DNA from 2 places in the Corynebacterium sp. AOP40-9SA-29 genome. Region 1 is predicted to be linked to the other one. Evidence: riboswitches for the same ligand, from Rfam matches in the RefSeq annotation. Region 1 holds a riboswitch; the other holds the start of a gene.

Region 1 (3,399 bases):
TGTCAGTGGCGAGCTTCACCGGCCGCCTGGTCACGGCGATCCACGGGGCGGCGCACCTGATGCTCTTCCTGGTTTTCGCCCTGTCCGTGTTCTCGTGAGGGGTCGCGCACCCCGGTCAGCACCGCGGCGGCGAGCAACGGTAGGGCGATAAGCGGCAGCAGCGCAACCTCCAGGCCCACGGTGTCGGCGGCCGCCCCGATCACCGGCGACGCCACCCCGCCGACCGAGACCGCCAGGCCGAGCGTCACCCCACTGGCGGTGCCGGGGTGCCGCGGCAGATAGTCCTGCCCGAGTGTGACGTGCAGGGAGAACGGCACGTAGAGCACCACGGACGTCAGCGCGATGAAGATCCACGCGACGGGCCCCGGGATCAGCAGCATGCCCGCGCCCACGGGCGTGGCCACCAGGTAGGACGCCCGCAGCACCGTGGTGCGCGGCCACCGCCGGGCGAGGTGGCCGCCGAGCGCGGTGCCGACCGCGCCGCCAAGGTAGAACACGAACAGCGAGGCAGAGGCCAGAGCGTCCCCCACGCCCCGGTACTCGTGCATGAACAGCACGATGAAGGAGCCGATGCCCACGAAGACGACCGAGCGGCACATGATCGCCGCGGTGGTGCGCAGGAAACTCCCCCAGTCCTCCCGCGGTGCAGCCGCGCCGGACGCACCGGACGTACCGGGCGCGCCGCCCGGTGCGTCCTGCGCGGCGTGCACGCGCCCGGCCCACACGGCCGCGACAATCCCGGTCACTGCGGGCACGGCGAGCAGTGGGCTGGCGCGAAGGCCCAGCACACCGACCGTGGCGGCCACGGCCAACGGCGCCACGGCGAAACCGAGGTTGCCGCCGAGGGAGAACCAGGACATCACCACGTGGTCGTTGCCACTGATCTGGCGGGCGCGTCCCGCCGCGGCCGGGTGGTAGGCGGCCACCCCGATGCCGGACACCGCGGCGACCAGCACGGTCACCCACAATGCCTCCGAGACCGCGACCGCGGCGATGCCGGCCCCGGCGATGGCGATGCTCACCGGGATCAGCCACCGCATGCGCCACCGGTCGCCGAGCACACCGAACAACGGCTGGACCACCGACGATGCCAGGGAGGACGCCAGCACCACCCCGGCCGCCGCGGCGTAGCCGTAACCCCGCTCCAGCACGAGGAAGGGAACGAGGGCGGCGACCGCGCCTTGGTAGAAGTCGACCGCGGCGTGGGAGTAGGACAGCAGGCGGACGCTGCGTCTGGCGGCGGTACTGGCGGCGGTACTGGCGGCGTGCGAGGTCATGGGGTCCACCATCGCAGACCCCGCACCCGGCGCGCTTTCACTAGACTGACTATCAATGTCAGGAATCCGCCACGTCGCCACCGCGCCCACCGAGACCCGTCGCCTCGGCCCGGGCTCCGATGTGACCCCGCACTCTCACGACACCCACCAGATCGTGTACGCCAGTTCCGGGGTGCTGGAGGTCCTCGTCCCGGAGGGCACGTGGTTCACCCCGTCGGTGCGGGCCGTGTTCGTCCCGTCCGGCACGATCCACAGCTGGACGGTGCACGGCAGCGCCACGGTGCACCTGGTCGGGGTGCCACAGTTCCCCGGCACCCCGCCGCTACCTTTCCTGGTGCCGGCGACCCCGTTGTTCCGCGAACTCACCGTGGCCTGCGCCGACGCCGGCGCACCGGTCACTGCAGCGCAACACCGCCTCCTCGGCGTGCTCACCGACCAATTGGTCGCCACGGACGCCCCGCCGACGATGCTGCCCACGGTGCACGACCCACGCCTGCGCGATGTACAGCGCGTCGTCGAGGAGGACCTGTCCGCCAGCCTCCCGCTGGCGGCGCTGGGACGCCGGGTGGGGGCGAGTGAACGCACCCTGTCGCGGTTGTTCCGGGCGGAGTGCGGGATGGGGTTCACCACGTGGCGTCATCAGGTGCGGCTGCACCGCGCCACATTATTACTGGCCGACGGGGCCGCGGTGACGCAGGTCGCCGCCGCGTGCGGCTACTCCTCCCCCAGTGCGTTCATCACCGCATTCCGTTCCTCGTTCGGGCGGACACCGGGGTCGTTGTACCGATAGCCTATGATGTTGTCACCAACTGAACACAGATCAACAGACACGGGGTGTCCCTGCACGCAGGGGCTGAGATCACACCCGCTGAACCTGAACTCATTCACATGAGCGGAGGAATGTCCCATGCCGGAAGTCCCGGCGGTGGCGCTCGACCATGTCGACGTCGCCTACCCGAATTCACCCGCCGTCCTCACGGACGTGCACCTCACCGTCCCCGCCGGGGAGCATATCGCCGTCATCGGCCGCTCCGGCTGCGGGAAATCCACCCTGCTGCATCTCGTCGCCGGCCTTCTCGAACCCGCCCGCGGCACCGTGCGCGTGCGCGACGGCTCCGGTGCGGACGCCCGGCTGGGCCACTGTGCGCTGATGCCGCAGGGCGACAGCCTGCTGCCGTGGTTCAGCGTGCGCGACAACGTCGCCGTCCCGCTGCGCAACCGGGGCGTGGGACGCCGTGCCGCACGCAAACGTGCCACCGAGACCCTGGCGTGGTGCGGGCTGGAGCACCATGCCCGGCACCGTCCCGACCAGCTCAGCGGCGGGATGCGCCAGCGTGCCGCCCTGGCCCGCGCGCTGCTGGCGGACAAGCCGGTGCTGCTGGCCGATGAGCCGCTCGGCGCCCTGGACGCGATCACCCGCGCCGAGATCCAGGACTGGCTGCACGGGGTGCTCAGCACCACCGACACCACCATGGTCATGGTCACCCACGACGTGGACGAGGCCCTGCTGCTCTCCCACCGCGTGGTTCTCGTGGCCGACGGGAGCGTGGAGCCTGCCGGACGCAGCCGCGAGGGCTGGTTCGACCGACGGCGCGGACGCGCCCGGGAGGACGTCCTGGCCGACCCGGGGTTCGCCGCCGCCCGCTCGGCGCTGCTGCGCGAACTCGCCGGGGGTGCATGATGGTCCGCAGATTCACCACCACCGTGCTGCCGCCGGTGGTCACGATCGTCCTCGTGGCACTGGCGTGGCTCTGGGCCACCGCCGGTGACCGGGTGGAGGACTACGTTCTGCCGTCACCGGGGGCGGTATTCACCGCCCTGCAGGTCAACTGGGCCGATCGGTTGGCCTCCGCGACATGGCTGACGGTGTCGGAAACGTTGCTCGGTATCGGTGCCGGCGTGGCCGTGGCCCTGCTGGTCACCGTCGCCGCCGGGTACCTGCCGGTCATCGGCCGGGCATTCACCCCACTGCTCATCGCCTCGCAGGCGATCCCCACGATCGTGCTCGGCCCGATCCTCACCATCGCCCTGGGCTACGGCATGCTGCCGAAGGTGATCGTGGTGGCGTTGGTCTGCTTCTTCCCCGTCGCCATGAACCTGCTCGCCGGCATCCGCGGGGTGG
Region 2 (3,399 bases), on a different contig from region 1:
ACGGGATTCCCAGTTCCAGCGCGTGGGCGGCCAGGTCGTCGACACTGCCGGGGCCGGTGACTCCGAGCGCGCGCCCGGTGTCGGTCTTGGTGTCGGTCAGGTCTACCGGGCCCAGGCCGAGGACGTCCGGCGGACGCACCCCGTCACGTATGAGCGCGGCGAGCCGGTCGATCTGGGCGTGGTCGTCGACGGACAGCCCGATCATCAGATCGTCGGGGAGAAGATCACGGGCGGTAGGGTAGTCGATGTCGTCCTGCCCGATGTGCAGGTGCAGTCCGAGCTGGCGGGCGGTGTCGATCCGGTCATTGACGAACAGGGGCACGCCAGTTCCGGCGAGCGCCTCGGCGAGTTCGGCGGCGCGTGCGGTGAACTCCGCGTCGTCGAGGGTCTTGTCCCTGAGCTGGACCACGCTGACCCCGCCGCGCACCGAGCGGGCGACGACGCCGGACACGGCGTCACGGTCACCTCCGAGCTCCGGGTCGGTGACCAGGTAGAGGCTCCAGTCCACTCGGGAGGGGGCAGGGGCACTCGCCGGGGTCATTCGGTGGTCTCCATCGCCGAGACGAGCCCGGGAACGAGCCCCGGGTCCTGCGAGACGGTGTCGAGCGCGTCGAGCCAGGCGACGGCAAAACTGCCCGGGCCGCGCAGCTGGCCCGAGCCGTCCTGAGCGGCGAGCATGCCGGCGGCACCGACGTGGGCGTGGGCGGCGAGGACGGCATCGTGCGCGTTATTGCCTGCTGAGGCGGCCGCGCCGAGATAGGCGGCGGTGAGCGCACCGAGGGAGCAGCCCGTGCCGATGACGCGTTGCATCATCGGGTCGCCGGAGGTCAGCCACGTGACTCGTCCGGCGGAAACAATGAGGTCGCGGGCGCCGGAGACCGCCACGACCCCGCCGGTGCGTTCCGCCAGCGAGCGGGCGGCCTGCAGGGCCGTGTCGACCTCGTCGGTGGCGTCGACGCCGCGTCCGCCGCCGGAGCGTCCGGCCAGGGCGATGACCTCGGAGGCGTTGCCGCGCACGGCGGCGGGACGACGCAGGACGATCTCGCGGGCGAACTCGGTGCGTGCCGCGGGCCCGCCGCAGGCCACCGGGTCGAGGACCCAGGGGGTGTCGGCGGCGTTCGCCCCGCGCACAGCCTCGCGCATCGCGGTGTACTGGGCGGCGGTGGGGCTACCGGTATTGATCAGCACGCCCGAGGCAAGGGCCGCGAATTCGGCAGCCTCCTCCGGTGTGTCGACCATCGCCGGGGCTGCACCCGCGGCGAGCAGGACGTTCGCGGTGACCTGGGGGACGACCTGGTTGGTGATGCACTGCACCAACGGCTGGTCCCGACGCAGGGAACTGATGATGTCAACGGTGGTGGCAAGCGTGTCTGACACGGACCATCCCTTCGCTAGTTCGAACTAGAGCAGGTTCTACGGGTGTGATCTCAGCGCGGGTCGTTCCGCGCACCCCGAGTCTCAGTTGCCCAGCCTACCGTGTGTGCACGCGCGCGAAAGCCCGGGGTCGTCGAGAGATGACGACCCCGGGCTTCAACCGGAGGTGCTAGCCGGAACTAGCCGAAAACTAGTCGGCTATTAATCCGACACGGCGCGGGTGTCGCGACCGTCGCCGAACTTCAGGTTGTCGCGAACCTCGATGGAGCGGATGTCCTGCTCGTCCTCGAGGGTGCGCAGCTTGCGCAGCGCATTGCGGGCGTGCAGCTGCTGGCGGGTGGCCACCAGGTGCCAGCGGTTCGCCGAGAGGGTGTTGAGGCCCCAGCTGAAGGCGGCGACCAAGCGGTTGCGGAAGCCGACCATGAACATCAGGTGCACGGCGAGCCACATCAGCCAGCCGATCGGGCCGGAGATCTCGGCCTTGTCCAGCTTCACCACGGCGTTGAAGCGCGAGACGATGGCCATCGTGCCCTTGTCGAAGTACTTGAAGTCGGGACGCTCGGTAGCGCCCTGCTCCACCTCGGCGCGGATGATCGAGGCGGCGTGCTCGCCACCCTGGATCGCGACCTGGGCCAGGCCCGGGAGCTTGTCGAGGCTCATCATGTCGCCGACGATGAAGATCTCCTTGTGGTCGCCCACGGAGAGATCCTTGTTCACCGGGACGCGGCCGGCACGGTCGGCCTCGATGCCGTCGATCTGGTCGGCGATGTGCTTGCCCAGCGGGCTGGCGGCCACACCGGCGGACCAGATCTTGCAGTATGCGGCGACCGTGGTCTCTTCCTCGGTCTTCATGTTCTTCCAGGTCACACCGTCGCGGTCGACGTTGGTGACCAGGGAGTCGGTGACGACCTCGACACCGAGCTTCTCCAGGGTCTGCTGGGCCTTGCGGCCGAGCTTCTTGCCGAACGGGGGCAGGACCTGGGGGCCGCCGTCGACGAGCAGGATGCGGGTCTGCTCGGTGTCGGTGCGGCGGAACTCGTTGCGCAGGGTGCGGTGGGCCATCTCGGCGAGCTGGCCGGCGAGCTCCACGCCCGTGGGGCCGGCGCCGACGATGACGAAGGTCAGCTGGCGGGCCTTCTCGGCGGGGTCGTCGGTGATCTCGGCGCGCTCGAAGGCACCCGTGATGCGGGCACGCAGCTCGAGGGCGTCGTCGATGCTCTTCATGCCGGGGGCGAACTCGGCGAAGTGGTCGTTGCCGAAGTAGGACTGGCCGGCGCCGGCGGCGACGATGAGGGAGTCGTACTGCAGCACGACGTCCTTGCCGCCCAGGTCGGCGGTGATGATCTTCTCGTCGACGTTGACGTCGCGGACCTCAGCCTTGACGACGCGGGCGTTGCGCTGCTTGCGCAGGATCTGGCGGATCGTCGGAGCGATCTCGCCGGAGGACAGCACGCCGGTGGCCACCTGGTACAGCAGCGGCTGGAAGAGGTGGTGGTTGGTGCGGTCGATGATGGTGACGTCGACGTCGGCGCCGGCGAACTTCTTGGCGGCGAACAGTCCACCGAAACCTCCGCCGACGATGACGACGTGGTGACGGCCGGAGGGCCGGAAGGGTGCGGTTGTTGTCATATCAGCGAAACTCCTCGTTCTGCGGTGACCGCGCGGGCGCTCCTACGGTGTCGGCGCCGGTGGTCATCACGTGTTCTTTCTGCGTTGTGTCTTTAGCACTGCTGCGTGTTCTACAGGGGGTCGGTGGACGCCGGTGTAGTGTCGTCAGCCGACGGACCTCCCGGTCGCGTCGGACCTGAGTGCCCATACTAGTGCCTGTCCTCGACGGGATCATCACGCGGGCTGGATGCGGTGGGTCCTCTCGGCGGGCCTTTCTGTTTCGGGTGCAGCCGGGGGTGGCCGATTGCTTTTGCCTAGAATACCTAAGACGAGCGAGGACGGAGGCGGACGTGACACGACCAGTCGACGACGGCCATCGCCGAGGCGTCCGGCGCGACCCCCGCGATGCCCGTGACA

The links. Region 1 has a riboswitch for thiamine pyrophosphate ahead of ACT3SZ_RS09510 (ABC transporter ATP-binding protein). Riboswitches for the same ligand answer to the same signal wherever they lie in the genome.
Region 2: linked by a shared signal. The riboswitch ahead of thiM (hydroxyethylthiazole kinase) and the one ahead of ACT3SZ_RS09510 (ABC transporter ATP-binding protein) in region 1 are both predicted to bind thiamine pyrophosphate.

Annotation. Positions count from the first base shown of each region.
Region 1 covers NZ_JBQSWR010000004.1:277,824-281,222, reverse strand. Annotated here, with positions in the region: gene ACT3SZ_RS09525 (calcium:proton antiporter) at 1-98, shown strand, start outside; gene ACT3SZ_RS09520 (MFS transporter) at 3-1,277, opposite strand; gene ACT3SZ_RS09515 (helix-turn-helix domain-containing protein) at 1,333-2,067, shown strand; TPP riboswitch at 2,098-2,195, shown strand; gene ACT3SZ_RS09510 (ABC transporter ATP-binding protein) at 2,185-2,958, shown strand; gene ACT3SZ_RS09505 (ABC transporter permease) at 2,955-3,399, shown strand, end outside.
Region 2 covers NZ_JBQSWR010000002.1:411,835-415,233, reverse strand. Annotated here, with positions in the region: partial or broken gene ACT3SZ_RS06455 (bifunctional hydroxymethylpyrimidine kinase/phosphomethylpyrimidine kinase) at 1-541, opposite strand, end outside; gene thiM (hydroxyethylthiazole kinase) at 538-1,377, opposite strand; TPP riboswitch at 1,366-1,464, opposite strand; gene ACT3SZ_RS06445 (NAD(P)/FAD-dependent oxidoreductase) at 1,576-3,003, opposite strand; gene ACT3SZ_RS06440 (class I SAM-dependent methyltransferase) at 3,333-3,399, shown strand, end outside.